DNA from 3 places in the Brenneria populi genome. Region 1 is predicted to be linked to each of the others. Evidence: predicted binding sites of a transcription regulator. Region 1 holds the regulator's gene; each other region holds the start of a gene.
The links. The regulator ArgR, encoded in region 1, controls arginine synthesis, uptake and breakdown. The targets are predictions, from matches to a motif close to ANTGAATAAAAATACANT.
Positions count from the first base shown of each region.

Region 2: a site for ArgR is predicted at 1,193-1,210, ahead of argE (acetylornithine deacetylase). Genes of this name have one in related genera too.
Region 3: a site for ArgR is predicted at 800-817, ahead of amiC (N-acetylmuramoyl-L-alanine amidase AmiC). Genes of this name have one in related genera too.

Region 1 covers NZ_JAYWTM010000006.1:373,419-375,694, reverse strand. Annotated here, with positions in the region: gene mdh (malate dehydrogenase) at 1-662, opposite strand, end outside; gene argR (transcriptional regulator ArgR) at 1,195-1,665, shown strand; gene tsaD (tRNA (adenosine(37)-N6)-threonylcarbamoyltransferase complex transferase subunit TsaD) at 1,733-2,276, opposite strand, start outside.
Region 2 covers NZ_JAYWTM010000028.1:4,937-7,212, forward strand. Annotated here, with positions in the region: gene argE (acetylornithine deacetylase) at 1-1,146, opposite strand, end outside; gene argB (acetylglutamate kinase) at 1,434-2,207, shown strand; gene argH (argininosuccinate lyase) at 2,270-2,276, shown strand, end outside.
Region 3 covers NZ_JAYWTM010000005.1:217-2,492, reverse strand. Annotated here, with positions in the region: gene argA (amino-acid N-acetyltransferase) at 1-767, opposite strand, end outside; gene amiC (N-acetylmuramoyl-L-alanine amidase AmiC) at 1,005-2,246, shown strand.

The sequences.
Region 1 (2,276 bases):
CCGCCGCCGGCCTTCGCTTCCACCACTTCCGTACCCGCATTCTGGATACGTTTCGTCAAGTCGGCGACTTCCCGATCGCTGAAGCTGACGCCAGGCACCTGTGACAATAGCGGCAGAATGGTCACGCCGGAGTGCCCGCCGATAACCGGTACGTTGATCTCCTCCGGCCGTTTGCCTTTAAGTTCGGCCACAAAGGTATTGGAGCGGATAATGTCCAGCGTGGTCACGCCGAACAGTTTGTTCTTATCGTAAACGCCGGCTTTCTTAAGCACTTCAGCCGCAATAGCGACCGTGGTGTTGACGGGATTGGTGATAATGCCGATACAGGCTTTTGGGCAAGTGGCGGCAATTTGCTCGACCAGATTACGAACGATGCCGGCGTTGACATTGAACAAATCGGAACGGTCCATGCCCGGTTTACGGGCCACCCCGGCGGATATCAGCACGATGTCCGCACCGGCCAGCGCGGGAGTCGCGTCGGTGCCGCAATAGCCTTTGATGTTTACCGCGGTAGGAATATGGCTCAGATCGACCGCGACGCCCGGCGTTACCGGCGCGATGTCGTAAAGGGATAACTCTGAACCTGAAGGAAGCTGGGTTTTGAGGAGAAGAGCAAGGGCCTGACCAATACCGCCGGCTGCTCCAAGAACTGCAACTTTCATCCTAAACTCCTTATTATCGTAAAGTACAAAAAACGCCGTGAATTCGTTTAACAAAAGAATCAATACAAGAGAAAAAGCGTATTCGCTTACCGCCAGTGGATATGACTTAAAGACCGGGAATACCCTATGCCTATAATAATAAGCCATAAGCGGCTATTAATTAGAAAGGTAAGTAAAGTTAGTGGCTTCGGGTTAATAACGTACTCATCATGCATAAACCGTTAAGTAAAGATCGGCGGCGCATCATCTCTATCGATACTCGTCATACTTCAGGCTGCATATGCGGCGGCCTTTCTGCGACTCGAATTATTTAGAGTATATGCGCCATATAAATAACATCATTTTGATAACATTTGCTTCACTTTTATGTGACTTATAGCGCATTTTTTAGACTCCGCATATTCAAGTTCCCGCCTCCGCTTTTTTCAAACGGCCAACGGCCGCGGCTGGCGATAATATACGCATTATAGTTGCATAAAAATTCACTAATCTGCATAATATTAACCAAATAACCCTATGAAATTGGTGCAGAATGCGTAATTCGACAAAACAAGAAGACTTGGTTAAAGCGTTCAAAGCGCTGCTGAAAGAAGAAAAATTCAGCTCCCAAAGTGAAATTGTTCAAGCTTTGCAAGACGATGGATTCGAAAACATCAATCAGTCCAAAGTCTCGCGCATGCTGACCAAATTCGGCGCGGTGCGTACGCGCAACGCCAAAATGGAGATGGTTTACTGCCTGCCGGCGGAGCTCGGCGTGCCCACCACCACCAGTCCGCTCAAAAATTTGGTGCTGGACGTCGATTTCAATGATGCCGTCGTGGTCATCCACACCAGCCCGGGCGCCGCCCAGCTTATTGCTCGCCTGCTTGACTCGCTGGGCAAATCGGAAGGCATTCTCGGCACCATCGCCGGCGACGACACCATCTTCACCACCCCCGCCAGAGGATTCAGCGTCAAACAGCTCTATGAAGCCATTTTGGTGCTGTTTGAACAAGAGCTGTAGCGTCAGGGGCGGCAATAGCAAAATCGCGTATACTTCCCTGGCGATGCGCCCCCGTCAATAGCCCCCGCTACTGACGATTCTCCGTCTCAAGGGCGGGCAGTTCAGCCAGCGGCCAGCGCGGACGCACCGTCACGCCGAGATCGCGAGAATCCCCCTGCCGCAGACGGATGGCGCCCGCATAGGCAATCATCGCGCCATTGTCCGTACAAAACTCGGGACGCGCATAAAATACGCTGCCGCCCCGCTTCGTCATCATCTCGCCCAAACGTTGGCGCAACGCGCGATTAGCGCTGACCCCGCCCGCCATCACCAGCCGGTTAAAACCGGTTTCATCCAACGCGCGACGGCACTTAATCGCCAGCGTATCCACGACGGCGTCTTCGAAAGCCCGGGCGATATCAGCCCGAGTTTGCGCATCATCGCCATTGCTGCGGATGGTATTGGCAGCGAACGTTTTCAGGCCGGAAAAACTGAAATCCAGCCCTGGACGATCCGTCATGGGGCGCGGAAAAGTGAAGCGCGCGGCGTTGCCGGCCTGCGCCATTTTCGACAGCATCGGCCCGCCTGGGTAATCCAGCCCCAGCAGTTTCGCCGTTTTATCAAAGGCTTCT
Region 2 (2,276 bases), on a different contig from region 1:
GCGGCAGAAGTGTTTAATCAGCTGCGAAATTAGCTCTCTCGTCGGTTTGATAAACGCGGTATCAAGGAATTCGTCCGGCTGATGCGCCTGCTCGATCGATCCCGGGCCCAGCACCAGCGTCGGGCAGAGCTCCTGGATAAAAGGCGCTTCGGTACAGTAATTGACCACGTCGGTTTGCGTACCCAGCAGCTTTTCCACCACCGAGACTAAATGGTGGTCCGCCGGGCATTCATAACCGGGGATCGGCGGGTGCAGCTCGCCGATCGTCAGCCGTCCCGGCCAGCGCTGGCTAACCGGCGCCAGCGCCTCCGCCAGCAGGCCGTTCAGATCGTTGAGCGTCATGCCCGGCAGCGGACGGATGTCCATGTGCAGCTCGCAGCAGGCGCAGATACGGTTCGGCGCATCGCCGCCGTGAATATGGCCCAGATTCATGGTCGGATAGGGGATGGCGAACGCGGGGTTGTGATAGCGTTCCTGAAGGGTTTGGCGCAATTTCAGCAGATGGGAGATCGCGTCGTGCATCAATTCGATGGCGTTAATGCCGCGCGAGGGATCGCTGGAGTGTCCCGACTGGCCCTGAATGCGTATCGCGCTGGACATATGCCCCTTGTGGGCGCGCACCGGCCGCAGCGAGGTCGGCTCGCCGATAATGGCGCAGTCCGGCCTGAGCTGCGTGGAGGCGGAAAAATATTTGGCGCCGGCCATGGTGGTCTCTTCATCCGCGGTGGCGAGCACATACAGCGGTTTGGTCAGCTTGGTCGCATCGATATCGCGCAGCGTATCAAGAATAAACGCGAAGAATCCTTTCATATCGGCGGTGCCCAGGCCGTACAGCTTATTGTCGTGTTCGCTCAGCGTGAAAGGGTCGCGCGTCCAGCGCCCGTCGTCGAAAGGCACGGTATCGGTATGTCCCGCCAGCAATAGGCCGCCTTTTCCTTCTCCGATTCTGGCCAGCATATTAAATTTGTGCCGGGTGCCGGGCACCGGCTGCACCTCGACATGAAAGCCCAAATCGGTAAACCAGCCGGACAGCAGATTGATTAACGCCTGATTACTTTGATCGAGCGCGCTGTCGGTCGCGCTGATGGACGGCGTTGCGATCAACGCCCGGTATAGCTCAATAAATGGGGGTAAATTCATCTTCACTGTTGACAGCCTCTGGTTAGGATAGTATCAATATTCATGCATTTTTTTTGAATAAAAATACAGTAATGTCAGGCGAAAGGAAACCTTGGGATATCCTTGACGGTATCTGCGGCATGTCGCTTGGCTGCGCGGGTGAACGGCGTGACGACGCAGACGCACCCCATTACCGATTTCGTTGATGAATAAGTTAAGGTATACACTACACCGCAAATGAACATAACCGCTTTTGCCGTTAACCCGGTCTTTACTTTGATGACTATTTACCATTCTGAGGCGCGAAGAAAATAATGAATCCGTTAATTATCAAGCTAGGTGGCGTTTTACTGGATAGCGAAGAAGCGCTGGAGCGTCTCTTCACCGCACTGGTTACCTACCGCCGGCAACATCAGCGCCCGCTTGTGATTGTGCATGGCGGCGGATGCCTGGTTGACGATCTGATGAAAAAACTGTCGCTGCCGGTGGTGAAAAAAAACGGCCTGCGCGTCACCCCCGCCGATCAGATCGACATTATTACCGGCGCGTTGGCGGGGTCGGCGAATAAAACATTACTGTCGTGGGCGAAAAAACACGATATTAACGCCGTCGGCCTGTGTCTGGCGGACGGCGGCAGCACCAACGTGACGCAACTGGACGAAGCGCTGGGGTTTGTCGGCAAAGCGGAGGCCGGCTCTCCCGCGCTGTTGAATACGCTGCTGTCGGCGGGATATCTGCCGGTCGTCAGCTCTATCGGGATAACCGATGGGGGCGATCTGATGAACGTGAACGCCGACCAGGCCGCCACCGCGCTGGCGCAGACGCTGGGCGCCGACTTGATTCTGCTCTCCGACGTGAGCGGTATTCTGGACGGCAAAGGCCAGCGCATCGCGGAGATGACGGCGCAAAAAGCGCAACAGCTGATTGCGCAGGGCATCATTACCGACGGCATGATCGTTAAGGTTAACGCGGCGCTGGATGCCGCGCGCGCGCTGGGGCGCCCGGTGGATATCGCCAGCTGGCGCCATGCGGATCAGCTGCCCGCGCTGTTCAACGGCGTGGCTATCGGCACGCGCATTTTAGCGTAAGCCGTTCTGGGATATGGCATGATGCCCTATCTATATTTATTTGAATTTCGGGAGTAATGGTTATGGCTT
Region 3 (2,276 bases), on a different contig from region 1:
GCCTTAACCGCGCCGCGCAGGAATCTGACCGTGCCGGACTGGTAATCGCCTTCCTTTTCCAGGGCTTCAATACGCTGCTGCGCGTCATCCGGGAAGAGTTCGGAAACGATGTTACCCTCTTCATTGGTTACGCCCTGCGAAGAGCAGAAGCCGATCATTTTTTCCGCTTTCAGCTTGATCGCCAATTGGGTGGCGACCTCTTCGGACGTCAGGTTAAAGCTCTCTCCGGTGACGGAAACCGCCACCGGGCCGAGCAGCACAATCGCGCCGCTGTCTAACTGGCGGTGTAGGGCGTCTTCATCGATACGGCGAATGCGTCCGCTGTGACAGTAGTCGACGCCGTCATCCACGCCGAGCGGCTGGGCTATGATAAAGTTCCCGCTGACGACGTTAATGTGCGCGCCCTGCAGCGGGGTATTGTTCAAGCTCATGGACAGGCGGGCGGTGATATCCAGCTGCAGCATTCCGGCGGCCTGTTTGACCAGCTCCAGCGTCGTTCGGTCCGTGATGCGGATATTTTTATGGTAAAGCGGTTCGTAGTGATGGGTCGTCAGATTATTGTCGATCTGAGGACGCGCGCCATAAACCACCACCAGTTTAATACCCAGGCTATGCAGCAGTCCGATATCGTTGACGATGTTGGCGAAGTTTTCATGCTCAATGGCTTCTCCGCCCAGCATGATGACAAAGGTTTTGCCACGGTGGGCATTGATATAGGGAACGGTATGGCGAAAGCCTTCTACCAGTTCTGTACTACGCTCCTTCACTGCGACTCCTATTTGAATTTTTATTCGTAATTTTTGTATTTTTATTCTTTGCGAGATAAAAGGCAAGGGGTATGTGGCGAGCAAAGTCCATACCGCTGTAATTTGCCAGTTACAGGGGAAAACGGCGCGAAATTATTTTTGCATGACACCAGGGTAGAGATTAGTTAAAGTTTTTGACTATTTCACTCTTTATGCTTTCGGCATTTGGCAATCGCACTGTAATCAGACCGGAGTTGCATGTCTTACTCGAATCACAATATGACTCGGCGGCGCCTGTTGCAAAGCGCCGCGGCAACCTGGCTGTTAAGTGTGAGCGGCGTCGGAATGGCCGCCGCTGCGCAGGCGATCGCCGTACGCGTCTGGCCTTCCTCTTCCTATACCCGGGTTACGCTGGAGTCCAATCAGCCGCTTAAATATAAGCAGTTCACGCTCGGCAATCCGGACCGGATTGTGGTGGATATAGAAAATATTCATCTTAATAGCGTTCTGAAGAGCATCTCCAGCCGCTTTCATCAAGACGACCCGCTGATTAAAAATGCCAGAATCGGCCAGTTTGATAAAGATACGGTGCGTTTGGTTCTGGAGCTAAAGCAAGGGGTCGACGCCAAAATCTTTACGCTGAGTCCGGTGGCGGAGTTCCGCCATCGTCTGGTGATGGATCTTTACCCGCTGGCGGGCCGCTATGATAACGAAGAGGATCCGCTGCTGGCGCTGCTGGAGGATTATAACAAGGGCGATCTGGAGCGGACGCTGCCGGCGGAGGCGCCGCAGCAAGGGAAAGCCGGGCGCGATCGTCCGCTGGTCATTATGCTGGATCCCGGTCATGGCGGCGAGGATCCCGGCGCTGTCGGTAAAAATAAAACCCGGGAAAAAGATATCGTGCTGCAAATCGCCCGCCGCCTGCGCGCGTTGATCGAGCGCGAGCCGAATATGAAAGCCTATATGACGCGTAATGAAGACGTCTTTATTCCACTGCGCGTGCGGGTCGCCAAAGCGCGCAAGCAGCGCGCCGATCTGTTTATTTCCATTCATGCCGATGCGTTCACCAACCGCGCCGCGCGCGGCTCGTCGGTGTTTGCGCTCTCCAAGAAAGGCGCGACCAGCTCCGCCGCGAGCTTTTTGGCGCAGACGCAGAACGAAGCGGACTTAATCGGCGGGGTCAGCATGAGCGGCGATCGCTATCTGGACCACACCATGTTTGATCTGGTTCAGACCGTTACCATCAATGACAGTCTGACGTTCGGCAAGGAAATATTAACCCGTTTGAGCAAGGTCAACCGTCTGCATAAAAATCGCGTCGATCAGGCCGGGTTCGCGGTGCTGAAAGCGCCGGACATTCCTTCCGTTCTGGTGGAAACGGCGTTTATCAGCAACCTGGAAGAAGAGCGCAAGCTGCGCACCAGCCAGTTTCAACAGCAGGTGGCCCAGTCGATTCTCGATGGGATTAAAGCTTATTTCGCCAGCCGGGCAGGGCGCTAGCGCATAGGAATAAAAGAGGACGGCGGCGAG